Regions from separate parts of the Frankia sp. CoWAU3 genome, predicted to be linked through region 2. Evidence: riboswitches for the same ligand, from Rfam matches in the RefSeq annotation. Region 2 holds a riboswitch; the other holds the start of a gene.
The links. A riboswitch is a leader RNA that binds a small molecule or an ion and turns the genes downstream of it on or off. The one in region 2 is predicted to bind cyclic di-AMP.
Positions count from the first base shown of each region.

Region 1: linked by a shared signal. The riboswitch ahead of AC08ON_RS05490 (transglycosylase family protein) and the one ahead of AC08ON_RS04060 (peptidoglycan-binding protein) in region 2 are both predicted to bind cyclic di-AMP.

Region 1 is NZ_CDWWXB010000032.1:21,542-25,576, forward strand. It holds gene AC08ON_RS05485 (transglycosylase family protein) at 1-116, opposite strand, end outside; gene AC08ON_RS05490 (transglycosylase family protein) at 803-1,480, opposite strand; cyclic di-AMP (ydaO/yuaA leader) riboswitch at 1,499-1,711, opposite strand; gene fbaA (class II fructose-bisphosphate aldolase) at 2,630-3,667, opposite strand; partial or broken gene AC08ON_RS05500 (DedA family protein) at 3,901-4,035, shown strand, end outside.
Region 2 is NZ_CDWWXB010000021.1:19,283-27,269, forward strand. It holds partial or broken gene AC08ON_RS04030 (ABC transporter ATP-binding protein) at 1-1,615, opposite strand, end outside; gene AC08ON_RS04035 (lasso peptide biosynthesis B2 protein) at 1,593-2,105, opposite strand; gene AC08ON_RS04040 (lasso peptide biosynthesis PqqD family chaperone) at 2,102-2,419, opposite strand; gene AC08ON_RS04045 (asparagine synthase-related protein) at 2,442-4,310, opposite strand; gene AC08ON_RS04050 (lasso RiPP family leader peptide-containing protein) at 4,322-4,432, opposite strand; gene AC08ON_RS04055 (AfsR/SARP family transcriptional regulator) at 4,640-5,476, opposite strand; gene AC08ON_RS04060 (peptidoglycan-binding protein) at 5,701-6,450, opposite strand; cyclic di-AMP (ydaO/yuaA leader) riboswitch at 6,942-7,110, opposite strand; gene AC08ON_RS04065 (alpha/beta hydrolase) at 7,699-7,987, opposite strand, start outside.

The DNA.
Region 1 (4,035 bases), on a different contig from region 2:
ACCGCGAGGCCGCTGCCGACGATGGCCGTGACCGCGCCGGTGGTGCGCAGGATGCGACCGGCGGGCGATGGGGCCTGCGGTGCTCGATGTCTGCCGCCACGACGCCCAGAGGGCATGTCAGTCCAATCCCGTCGCCTGCGGGGTGAGCTGTCGGGTGCGGGCTGGGATGGCCCGGCCGGAGGATCCGACCCCGGGTGGGAACCGCTCTCCACCATGGGCCGGGACGCACCGGCTTTACCCCAAGGACGCCGCTTGCGGCGCCCGAAATGTGGGTCCCCCACTCCTGCCCGCTGCGGTCGATGTTCGTTCCGGCCGCTCGTACGGGGGCAGGACTCGGCGTCCGTCCGGGCGGCCTCGCCGACGAGGCGAGTGAGAGGCACTCTAGCGAGAACCGCTCATGGAGCGCAAACCGGGGTGGTCCGGAGTAACCAGTGAGGATCGCGCGAATCGTGCCACTTCCATACAGGTTCCGCAGGTGGCTCGCTGGTCCTGCTGTTCCTCGTCGGCCTTGCCGAAGATCGGCCCCGCCGAGGATCGGCCCTGCCGGAGGCCGGTCAGGGTGCGGTCCGGGTGATGTCAGGGTGCGGTCCGGGTGATGCTGGTGGTGGGTTGTACGGGCCGGCCCGTACGGGCCGTCAACCGGAGATCGTCCGGAGGCCGGTCGGGCCAGCCCGTCGTCGAGGTGAGATCCCCTGACCGGTGTCGCCGGGGTGGGATGTCCGGTTCCCGCGGCGGTCGTCCCTCCGCCACGGGAGCGGAGCGAATGGATCAGCTGATGGAGCTGATGGAGAGGATCAGCGGATCAGCGGAAGGTGGCCCGCCAGGTCGCCGGGCCGACGATGCCGTCGACGGCGAGTCCCTTGGCGGCCTGCAGGGCGCGGGCGACTGCGGCGGAGCGTGGTCCGTAGCGGCCGTCGATCGTGAGCGGATAGCCCAGATGGTTGACGCGGGCCTGCCAGGCCCGCACGTCGTCACGTACCTGCCTGGCCAGTGCGGTCGTCAGGTTACGGGTGAATACAGGAGTGCTCATGGAGATGGGACTGACCGTCAGCTCGCGGCGTTCCGTCGTGCGCGAGGCCTGGCCCGAGGAGCTCGACGAGCCGCCCGCGAGCTGGTCGGCGCCCATCCCGCGGCCACAGGCCGGCCACTGGCCGAAGCCGGACCTCCGGGCGAGCTTGAGTGCGGCCTCGTCCTGGACGGCCGGGGGAGCCTGGTGCGGCAGACCGCCGTAGCCGAGGCTGTGCCAAGTGCTGGCGGAGAACTGGTAAGCGCCGTAGTACGCGTTGCCGGTGTTGGTCGTGTAGTCACCGCCGGACTCGCACTGCCGCAGGCCCGTCCAGGTGGTGGCCGCATCGGCCGGCTGGCTGAGCGCGAAGGTGCCGCCCACCGCCGCCGCGAGTACTGGCGCGACCACGAGAGCCCGGGCCCGGCTGCGGGTACCGGCGCGGCATTGTCGGCCACTGATACGTGCGTCGGACATGTCTTGTGGTCCTTCCCCACGCCTGCGAGGTGAGCTGTCGGATTCGGGCTGGGAACTGCCCGGCCGTGCCAGGGATCCCTGGAGACGGAAGCCGCACCGGAAATACCTTTCCGTGTGGTCGTCGCACATGGCTTCACCCCGAGAGCATCGAATCCTTTCGATACTCGGAGATGGGTCCCCCGTTCCTGCCGCCCGGTTCGAGAAATCGTCGGCCAGGGGCAGGATTCGGCGTGCCGCCCGACGAATGCCCGACGTTGTTGCCGGGCACGGCGAAAACCATAACCACGCCGCCCGGCGAGTCGCCAAGCATTGAATAGGGTGCGTGAAAAAGAGCACACTCGGCGCGCCTGCTTGAGTAGGAACTGGCGGCCTGGTATCGCGCGTGCGCGCCCGCTCATCAACCTGGCGGTACGGCGTGCGGAGGCATTTGTGCTCGGCCGGTCACCCTGTTTGCCGATGGTCGACGATGAGCGGAGAGTCCCACATCAGGCCAGATGTGTGACATGTCGACAAAGGCGTGACGGCCCTGCTACGAGATCGACGCGAGTGATCGGCCTGATACTACACTTCGTCCATTGAAGCCTGTTTTTGTGAGAAAAACAACGGAAATCGGGCGGTAACTTACAGCGTTGTGATTTTTGCACACGGCGGATTCAATCGGACACCTACTGTAAAAAGCGCCTGTCGGGCCACCGCAGTGGGCGAAGGGGTTCCGTGGGGGCGGGGCGGTAGGTGAACGGTTACCGAAGGTCCGGTGCGTGTCCGCTCATTTGGCCGAAACCTGCTGGTTGCCGGCGGGGGCGGCGTTACGCGAGGAGCGGGATGCCGCGCCCGCTAAACAGTGGTCCCCCAGCCGTCGGAGCGACCGGGGGACCGTGCGGGCCGGCATAGTACGGGAAATCGGCGGGTCGTGCATCGGACCGGGGCGGGTCGGATGTCCGCCGCGTGCCGGTCGTTCCGTCCGCCGGAAATGATGGAGAGGGTCGGACCGAGGGGCCCGGAGAATGTCCTCGGACGAGCGGCGGCGGTTGCTCGGTTGCCTGGTTTCGCGGCCGGTGGCTATCTGTCCGCCTGTCCGCCAGCCGGCGGACAGGCCGGCCGGTATCCGACGAACCGATCCCGCCAGCCGGCGTGCGCTCCTGGGCCGGACTATGCCCGCCCGAGGCTGGTGCCGGCGGAACGGAGGTCCTCACACGCCTGGGCGACGCGGGCCGCCATGCTGCTCTCCGCGAGCTTTCCGTAGGTACGCGGGTCGTACGCCTTCTTCACGCCGACCTCACCGTCCACCTTGAGAACGCCGTCATAGTTTTTGAACACGTGGTCCACGATGGGGCGGGTGAATGCGTACTGGGTGTCCGTGTCCACGTTCATCTTGACCACCCCGTAGTCGAGGGTCTCGCGGATTTCGGTGAGAGCCGACCCGCTACCGCCGTGAAAGACGAGGTTGAACGGCTTCGCGCCGGCTGGCAGCCCGAGCTTCCTGGCGACGTACTCCTGTCCTTCGTGCAGAATCGTCGGGCGTAGCTTGACGTTTCCGGGCTTGTACACACCGTGCACGTTGCCGAAGGTGGCGGCGAGCAGGTAGCGCCCCTTCGCGCCGGTGCCGAGCACCTCGGCCGTCCGCCACATGTCCTCCGGCGTCGTGTAGAGCTTCTCGTCGATCGCGCCGACGACGCCGTCCTCCTCGCCGCCGACGACCCCGATCTCGACCTCGAGAACAATCTTTGCGGCGGCGGCGTCCGCGAGTAGTTCTTCGGCGATCTTGAGGTTCTCCTCGAGGGGGACCGCCGAGCCGTCCCACATGTGCGACTGGAAGAGCGGCTCGCGCCCCTGGGCCACCCGATTCTTCGAGATCGCGATCAAGGGACGGATGTAGGTGTCAAGCTTGTCGGCCGGGCAGTGGTCGGTGTGCAGGGCGATGTTGACCGGATACGCCTCCGCGACGTGGTGGGCGAACTCGGCCAGTGCCTCCGCGCCGAGGACCATGTTCTTCACCGTCGAGCCGGACAGGTACTCGGCACCGCCGGTGGACACCTGCACGATGCCGTCACTGCCGGCTTCGGTGAAGCCCCGCAGCGCGGCGTTCAGGGACTGCGACGAGGTCACGTTGATCGCGGGGTAGGCGAAGGACTGGGCCTTCGCCCGGTCGAGCATCTCGGCGTATACGTCTGGCGTGGCGATGGGCATCGGTGGGGCTCCTTACGAACCTGTAGGGGCGCCGATCAGCCATGCACCCGCGGTGCAGGGCAGCCGGATCGGGCCGAAGCCCGCCGTGGACTCCTGATGGGCGAAGGGTATGACGCCTTGCCCCGTCCCGGGATCGGATGCGGCTGACGTCGCCGGCGCGGTGCGGATCCGCGCGATGTGGTCCCCGCCGACTTGGTCGGCGGGTGCCGACCAAGGGCCGGCACACTGGTCGAGTGGACGTCGGCAGCCTGTCCGGGATGACGCTGTACGTCGTCCTCTTCGCGGTCATCTTCGTCGAGAGCGGGATCCTGATCGGGTTCTGGCTTCCGGGTGACACCATTCTCTTCGCGGCCGGGCTGATGGCGGCG
Region 2 (7,987 bases):
CCAGCAGCGCGCGGGCGATCGCGACCCGCTGCCGTTCCCCGCCGGAGAGCAGGACACCATGATCACCGACCGGGGTCCGGAGCCGCTCGGGCAGCCGGTCGGTGAAGTCCCGCAGCCCCGCCGTGGCCAGGACCGCGGCGATCTGCTCCTCGGTCGCCTCCGGCGCCGCATAGGTGATGTTGTCCCGCAGGCTGCCGTGCAGCACCGGGGTGTTCTGCTCGACCAGCCCGACCCACCCCCGGGCGGTCGCGCGGGGCATCGCGCGGACGTCGTGGCCGGCGAAGAGGATCATTCCGGCGTCCGGCTCGTAGAAGCGCTCGACAAGCTCCAGGATGGTGGACTTGCCGGCACCGGACGGCCCGACCAGCGCGACGTGCCCGCGAGACGGCACCGTGAACGACACCCCGCGCAGCACCGGCGTCTGCGCGTAGCCGAACCAGACGTCACGGAACTCGATCGACGGCGCCCGCGGGTTCGGCGTCTCCCCTCGTGACGAGAACGAGGACGACACTCGCGACGAGGACAAGGGCGACAATGGTGCCGGCGGGCGCGTCCCGCCGGGGGCCACGACCGCGACGGTGCGCAGCGGACCGCGCACGGACTCGTCGTCGCCCTCCCGGGGCAGCGCGAACACCGCGTTGACCCGCGACAGCGCCCCCATCCCCCGCTGGATGGTCGCCGCCGCCTCGATGAGCTGCGACAACGGCATCACCAGGTAGGTGGCATACAGCAGGAAGGCGACCAGGCTGCCGAGCGAGGCCGAACCGCGCGCCACCAGGACCCCGCCGACCAGGAGAACGACCAGCACACTTCCCTGCACCGCGAGCTGCATCGCGGGGGCGATGATCGAGTCCAGCTTCGCCATCCGGAGGCCGGCCTGGTAGGCGGCCGCGGCGTGGTCGCCGATGCGCGCGGCCTCCCGCCCCTCGGCGCGGTTCGCCCGCACGGTACGGATCGCGGCGAGGGCGCGCTCCAGGTCGGCGGTCATGCCGCCGACGCTGGCCTGCCCACGTTCGGACACCGTCCTGATCCGGGACAGCGCGCCGAGTACCACGACCCCGGCCACCGCCACCACCCCGAGCACGAGCAGGAACAGCCAGGGGTTCAACCAGATCATCAGGGCGACGGCGCCGACGACGCCGATCACGCTGGTGACCAGGGCGGTGAAGCTGTACGCCACCGCCTCCCGCACCACGGTCGTGTCGGTGTTCGCACGGGAGATCAGATCCCCGATCCGCCGCGTGTCGAACACCCGCATGCGCAGCCGCAGCAGGTGGCCGATCAGGCTGGTGCGCAGGCCGAGCAGGACGCCCTGGCCGACGCGCTCGAGCAGGTAGTGCCCGGCGGTGTCGATCACCGCCTGGCCGGCGAACAGGCCCAGCAGCGCCCCGATGAGCCAGCCGGGAATACCCCCCGCCTGCGCGGCGTCGATCACCCGCATCACGAGCAGCGGTTGGAGCACCCCGACGGCGGTGCCAACCACGGTCAGCGCCGTGGCGATCGCCACCGCCCCGCGACGGCCGCGCAGCAGCGCCCAGAGTTCCGTGACGCCCCGCGACGCAGGCCCCCGGGCAGCTCCCCGGCCCTCCCCCTCAACGACGTACGCCCTCGTCACGAGGCACGCCCCTTCCCCGAAGCCCGCCACTCCCACGGAGCCCGCCCGCGCGACGCGGCCCGGTTCCCGTTCCCGGACCGACGCTGAGCAGCGGCCGCAGGTAGCCGGCCGGCATCGACTCCCCGACGATCACTCCGTCCGCCTCGACCCACGCGTGCGCGGCGAACGGCGCGATGGTGCGCACCCCCACACGCCACGTCGGGAACGTTCCGGTCAACCGGCACAGCAGGGCGGTCGCTATCGAGCGGGGAACACAGCCCCGCGCGCCGCGGCAGGTGAGGCTCACGGCTGTCACCGCCTGCCGGGCGGCGAGCGCGGTGTCATAGCCGGCCGGGCGGGCGCCCGCGCCCACCCCCGTGAGCACCCGGCAGATACGGGCCGGCGACTGGGTCGCGAGCACCCGCGCGATCCCCACGGCGACCAGCGCGCCGAGCCGACGAGCGAGGGACGGTTTCGCCTCCGGCCGCTCGACCACCATCGGCGCGGTCACCGGGCCTGCGTCCGGGGATCGCAGACCGCCTCGGTCTCGGGTGACCATCGGGACTCGGGCTCGGCCTCGATGAGGCCCACGTCCGCGAGTTGGGCAAGCAGACCCTCCACGTCGCGGCGCGCCGTCTCCGGGTCAACCTCGCTGGTCTCACACAGCCCGCGGACGGCGGCTGCCGTGTCGCCGCCGTCGAGCAGGATCCGCAGCACCAGATCACCCGAGGGGTTGAGGGTCCAGTATCGGCCGTTGTCGATATGGAGGAGAACCGCTCCGTACTGGGTCGGCGCCCGCACCACGTCAGGCCGCAACGTCACCATGATCACTCACTCCTCCGGTAGCTCAGTCAGGGCCCCGCCGGCTCGCGAGCACCCGCAGCCACGCGTCCGCCGCGAACGTCGGTCGCAGCGCCTGGTGGCGATGACCAGGTACGGACGAAGATCGGCACGCCTGGCGCAGCGCGTCCGGCTCGATCAGGCCGAGATCGGCCAACGGGCTGTCATCGCACAGCTTCACCAGGACGTCCTGACTGGCGCGCAGGCCCTGATCCTCCTCGGCGGCGGTATCCGCCTTGGTCTCGCGGCGCAGGCATTCCTGCGGCACCAGCCGGCGCATGGCCTCCTGCAGTAACGGTTTGTACTCCCACGGACCGGTGCGCTCTTCGGGCCGCACCGCCAGCGCCGCCCGGACCACCCGCTCGTCGAGGAAGGGTGCGGCGAGCGGCGGGCCGACCGGATCGGCGAGCTGGTCGAACAACCGGAACACCGCCGCGCCGGCGCGGATGGCGAAGAGATCGGCGTGGCCGTCCCGGGTCTCGGCCAGCGGCCGGGCGCGCCGGGCGGCCTCCGCGAACGCTCCGGTCAGCAGGTCGAGGGCCGTCGGCGTGAGCCAACCCGGGACCACAGGCGGAAAGGCCCAGTCGAGCGAGGCCAGGACGCCCGGGTGGGATCGGCCGGAACCGGCGGAACCGGCGGAACCGGCCGGACGGCGCGCGTGGCCGACCGTGGCGCGGCGGGCCTGGTCGAGCGCATCGGTCATGTCGGCGAGGCAGTCCCGGTAGCCGCGCGGCCGCATCATTCGCAGGCACGCCATCCACGGCCAGCCCTCCTGCGCTCGGTGTCCGCGCAGGTCGTGCAGCGCCCGCCGGGGCCGGCGGCGCAACAACCGGGGGAGGTAGGCGGGACAGCCGTAGGCGACCTCGTCACCACCGAACCCGGTGAGGTGCACCCGCGGCCCGTACAGCGCGACCCGGTCAAGACCCGCGCGCAGCTTCGCCCGGTCGCCGATGCCGACGAACGGCCGGTCGAGCGGTTCGTCGGCGTCGGCGATGCCGTCGTAAACGAGGGGAAGCCCGGCGGCGGGCAGGATCTCGCGCGTGACGCCAGGGAACGTGGCCGCGGCCCACGTGGCCCGCGCGGCGTCGTCGTCACCGGGATCGCGGGCAATCCCGGTGAGCGCGACCACGTCGGCGGGGCCGCGCGCGGCCAGGCAGCACACCGAGGTGGAGTTCAGTCCGCCCGACAGATCACAGCTCACCGTCCCGCCGCCGGCGACCCGCGCCGCCACGGCCTCGGCGAGAGCCGCCCGCAGGGTCGGCGCCCCCTCCGTGCGGGACCGCACCGGTGCCGGTCGACGCCACCACCGCAGGACGGTGGCCTTCTCGTCAGGGCCGACGAGAAGGTAGTGATCCGGGGGCAGCGCGTCGATCGACTCCCAGAGCACCAGGTCATCGAGCGGATGGGGCGGTGACGGGTCGAGCAGCGACAAAGCCAGCGCCGTCCGGTTCAGCGGGGCGCCCGTGAGCCGGGCGAGCACGTCGGCGCGGTTGGCGGCGACCAGGTGGCTGCCCAACCGGGCGGTGAAGACCCGCCGGGTTCCCGTCGGGCTGCCCTGGATGCGACGGTGGCTGTCGATCTCGGCGATCACGTGGTAGTCGCCGGCCACGACGCGCGCGAGGTCGAGAGCGTGCACGTCACGGGCCGAGAGAAGCAGCCGCAGGAGCTGTCGCGCGTTGGTCGCGGCACACCCGATCAGGGCCAGCCGCGAGCGCCCGGCGACGGCACTGACCATGGCATCGTCCGGCCAGTCGCCGACGATCCACGGCCGCCCGGAGGCATAGCGCAGCATGCGACGAGCCCCCGGCGGACGCACGACGGGATCACGGTCGGCCAGCACCAGAAACCAGCAGGACGGAATCGGGACCACCTCCACCCCGGCCGCCGTCACGCAAAACGCCGCCAGGAATAGTCACGCCCCCAGCCCCAGCGGCCGTTCGTCACTGCGGCGAAGCTGCCGGCATCTTCCAGTCGCGGGGGGAGGTAGATAGCCTTCATCGTCTTCTCCTCAGCGGTTTCCGCGCGCCCTCGCTCGGTGGCGTGCACCCCGGTGAGGTGCACCCCGGTGGCGATACACGGCGGCGCCGCGCGCGTGGCCCGGGCGCCGGCCGGCTGGTCCAGCCCGTATGGTTGAAATTCCCCCGCCGGGTTCACTGGCGGTTCAGCTGACTTCCGGCGCACGGCTCGGCAGGCACGGCCGTGGCATCAGGTGACCCACGAGTCCGGATTCAGTACATGCTGATGGGCACGCCGCAGTTCGACACCGGGCTCGATCCCGAGTTCGGTCACCAGCCGCCGGTAGACCGTCTGGTACTCGGCCAGTGCCTCGGCCCGCCGGCCGGTGTGTTCCAACGCAAGGATCAGCTGGGCCCAGAGACGTTCCCGGGTCGGATGTTCGACCGTGAGCGCCCGCAGGGTCGGCAGCACCCGGTCGTACTCGCCGAGGGCCAGGCGGGCGTCGATCAGGTCCTCGCACACCGCCCAGCGAGCCTCCTCCAGCCGGAGGACCTCCGCGCCCGCGATCTCCGCCGGGAGCTCGTCGAACGCGTCCCCCCGCCACAGCGCGAGGGCGCCTTCGAAAAACCCGGCAGCGCGTTCCGGCGAGCCGGCGCGCACGGCGGCGCGGCCCTGCTCGGCGGCCGATTCGAACCGCTTAGCGTCGATCTCACCGGACGCGACGACCAGGCGGTACTCCCCCGGCCGGCTCTCGATGCGTCCGGGGCCGTTCCCCCCGGCTCCGGACGTGTCCAGGGGCGGCCGGAGGGTGTGCCGCAGCTCCGAGAGATAAGTCTTGATGTTGCCCCCGGCGGAGCGCGGCGGGGCGTCCTGCCAGAGCGCGAGCCGCATCCCGTCCACACTCACCCACTGGCCGGCGTGCAGCAGCAGGGCCAGCAGCAGTATGCGCTTCTTGCGCTGGTCGATGCGGACCTGCTCGCCCGAGGATCGCCGCACCTCCAGCGGCCCCAGGACCGCGAACAGGAGACCGGCCCCGGTCACGGAGGATGCGTTCGGACTCGCCTCAGGTAGGTAGTCGTCGAGCATCGTGGCTCTCATCGATCGGGCCCCCGTTTCGGTTTTCCCGTGCGGGCCGGCTGGTCCCGTGCGGGCCGGTGCCGTCTCCCGGCCCGGTGCTGGCCCGGTGGCTGAATACCCCCACCTCACCCCGGGTAGTCATCCGGTGCGTGCGGATATCGAGCAGCGCCCTTGGGTGGGTCGGGAATACCGGCCGACGGCAGCGGAGCCCGGTCGGCGGGCCTCGATCAGAGTCAGATCCCGAGCTTCGCCCGCGTCTGCGGTCCGACGATCCCGTCAACCACCAGACCATGCTTCAGCTGGAAGTCCTTGACCATGTGGTTGGTCTGATACCCGAACTTCCCATCCACGCTGATCGGGTAGCCAAGGCTGGCGAGCCTCTTCTGGATCTGGTGGACGTCGAGACGGAACCCGAGGCCGACGGCCAGCGACGGGTAGCGGGCCGCGGGTGCCACCACGGCCGCACGCGCCGGGGCAGCCAGCGAGGAGTAGGAGATGTTCGTGAACCGCACGCCGCGCGAGACGGCGGCCGCCGCCGCCTGTCCCCGGGCCAGGTAGCGGTAATGCAGGCCGTTGGTGTAGGCGCTCCAGGCGGTGATGCCCTGGCCTTCACAGACCTTCTTCGCCGCCCCGGCGTTGACGGCCGGGTCGTAGAGGTTGCGGTTACCCACCCAGCCGGCGTGGGCCCGCATGTTGATCTGCCACAGGCCGCGCGAGTCCTCGCCGTAGGTGGCGTGGGCGTAGGGGTTGCCGCCGGACTCCGCAAGAGCCACCGCGACCCAGGTGGCCAGCGGAACGCCGCGGCAGTCGGGCAGTCCCGCGTTCGCGGCCGCGCTGGCGATCGTCACATCGGGGACCGTGGTGGCGGCCCGGGCCGGGCTCGCGGTGGCGAAAATGCCGGCGCCGGCGCCGATCACACCGACGGCGGCGACAACGGCGCCCCGGGTCTGGGTGGAACGTTTCCGATGCTTTCCCTTGGCCATTTCTTTGACATCTCATTTCGGTGTCGTCGAACACAGACGGGTGATCGAGGGGAGGGATGCCGCTCGAAGGAGGGCGAGCGGAGACGACCGCGCTGGAGAAGGGCAACACCCAGTGCCGGTCTCCCGGTACGCCGAGAGGACGTCCTGGGACGACCGGGGACGACCGATCGACGCGCCCTGGGGATTCCGGGCTCGATGGGCTGAACAGCACGGCAGGCGGCCGTGGTCATTCCGTTCCAGGCCTGACGGGCCCGGTGGGCGGCAGGGGTCAGCCGACCACAGACGACGAGGCCGGGTGGCTTTCAGCCGAGCTGGTGGTATGGCGCGTCAGCGCGATCGGCCGGTACGGGCACCGACCGGATGGCACGTTCTCGCGAAGACGTCAGGGCGAGAACGGCGCCCCGTATGGCGGGGACGCACCGCGGGTCGCGCCGAACGGCGTCACGGTCCAGAAGACCGGAGCCGAGCGTTCCTGAAACACAGGCAACGTCGAGTCCTTCCCGTACGCCTGCGAGGTTAGCTGTCGGGTTCGGGCCGGGAAGCCCGGCCGTTTCCGCGGCGTGCGCGTAACGGCTTAACCCCAAGGGCGGCACGCAACGAGCCACCCGGAGGAACGTGGTTCCCCCGCTTCTGCCCAAGATCTCTCGGAGGGAGCTGCGGACCGTGGACAGAACTCGGCGTCGGCCCGGAGCTGTTGATACCCCGCAACCGTAGCGAACTACAGACCGTAGTGACAAGTACGAGTTGTGCCGAATCTGGGCGCATGTTGGTCACGATGCGTGCATAACACTGCGATGCCGCAACTCTCGGACATCAATAGCAGCTACCGGTAGCGACGCAGATCACCCGTCACGACCGGATCTTGGCGATATGACCGGTCCGTCGAGACGGGGACCGGTGGCCACGAGGTCCGGTAGTCACCGGGACCGCCCGGCCGTCCGGCAGCCCAACCCGGCAACCCCCGGCAAGCCCGGCAAGCCCGGCAAGCCCGGCAAGCGGAAGCCTGGCCCGGGGGTCGGGTGGCGTGCGGACGGGTACGCAAACGCGAACGGCGCCGGCTTCGAGCCTGCGGCTCGAAGCCGGCGCCGTTGGAAAACGGACGATGCGGTACGGGACAGACGACTGACCCGCGGATTCGCGTGATTCACGCCGGCACCCGCCGAGGAAACACCTGCTGAGCGGTTGGGCCTCCCGCGAAGGCACACCCCCATCGGACCGGCACGCGGGCGCGCCCGGCACCGGGCGAGATCAGTCGACCGAACGGTCCCGCTGCCGTTGCCGTGGGGTCAGCCGCGGGACACGGAGGTTCTCGAGGAACAGCAGGATGTGCGCGCCGACCGCACGCCGGCCGGGGCCGGCGAGCACGCCATGCCCCCCGGGCAGCGACGCCAGCCGGGCCCGGCGCGCGGTCCGCGTCATCATGCGCGCCAGCGCAAGCGGGCTGACCTCGTCGCGCTCGGCATGGAGCAACAGGATCGGCAGGTCGGGAAGCGACCGTGGGATCGGTTGTCCCGGATCCTCGCCCGCGATCTTCCGG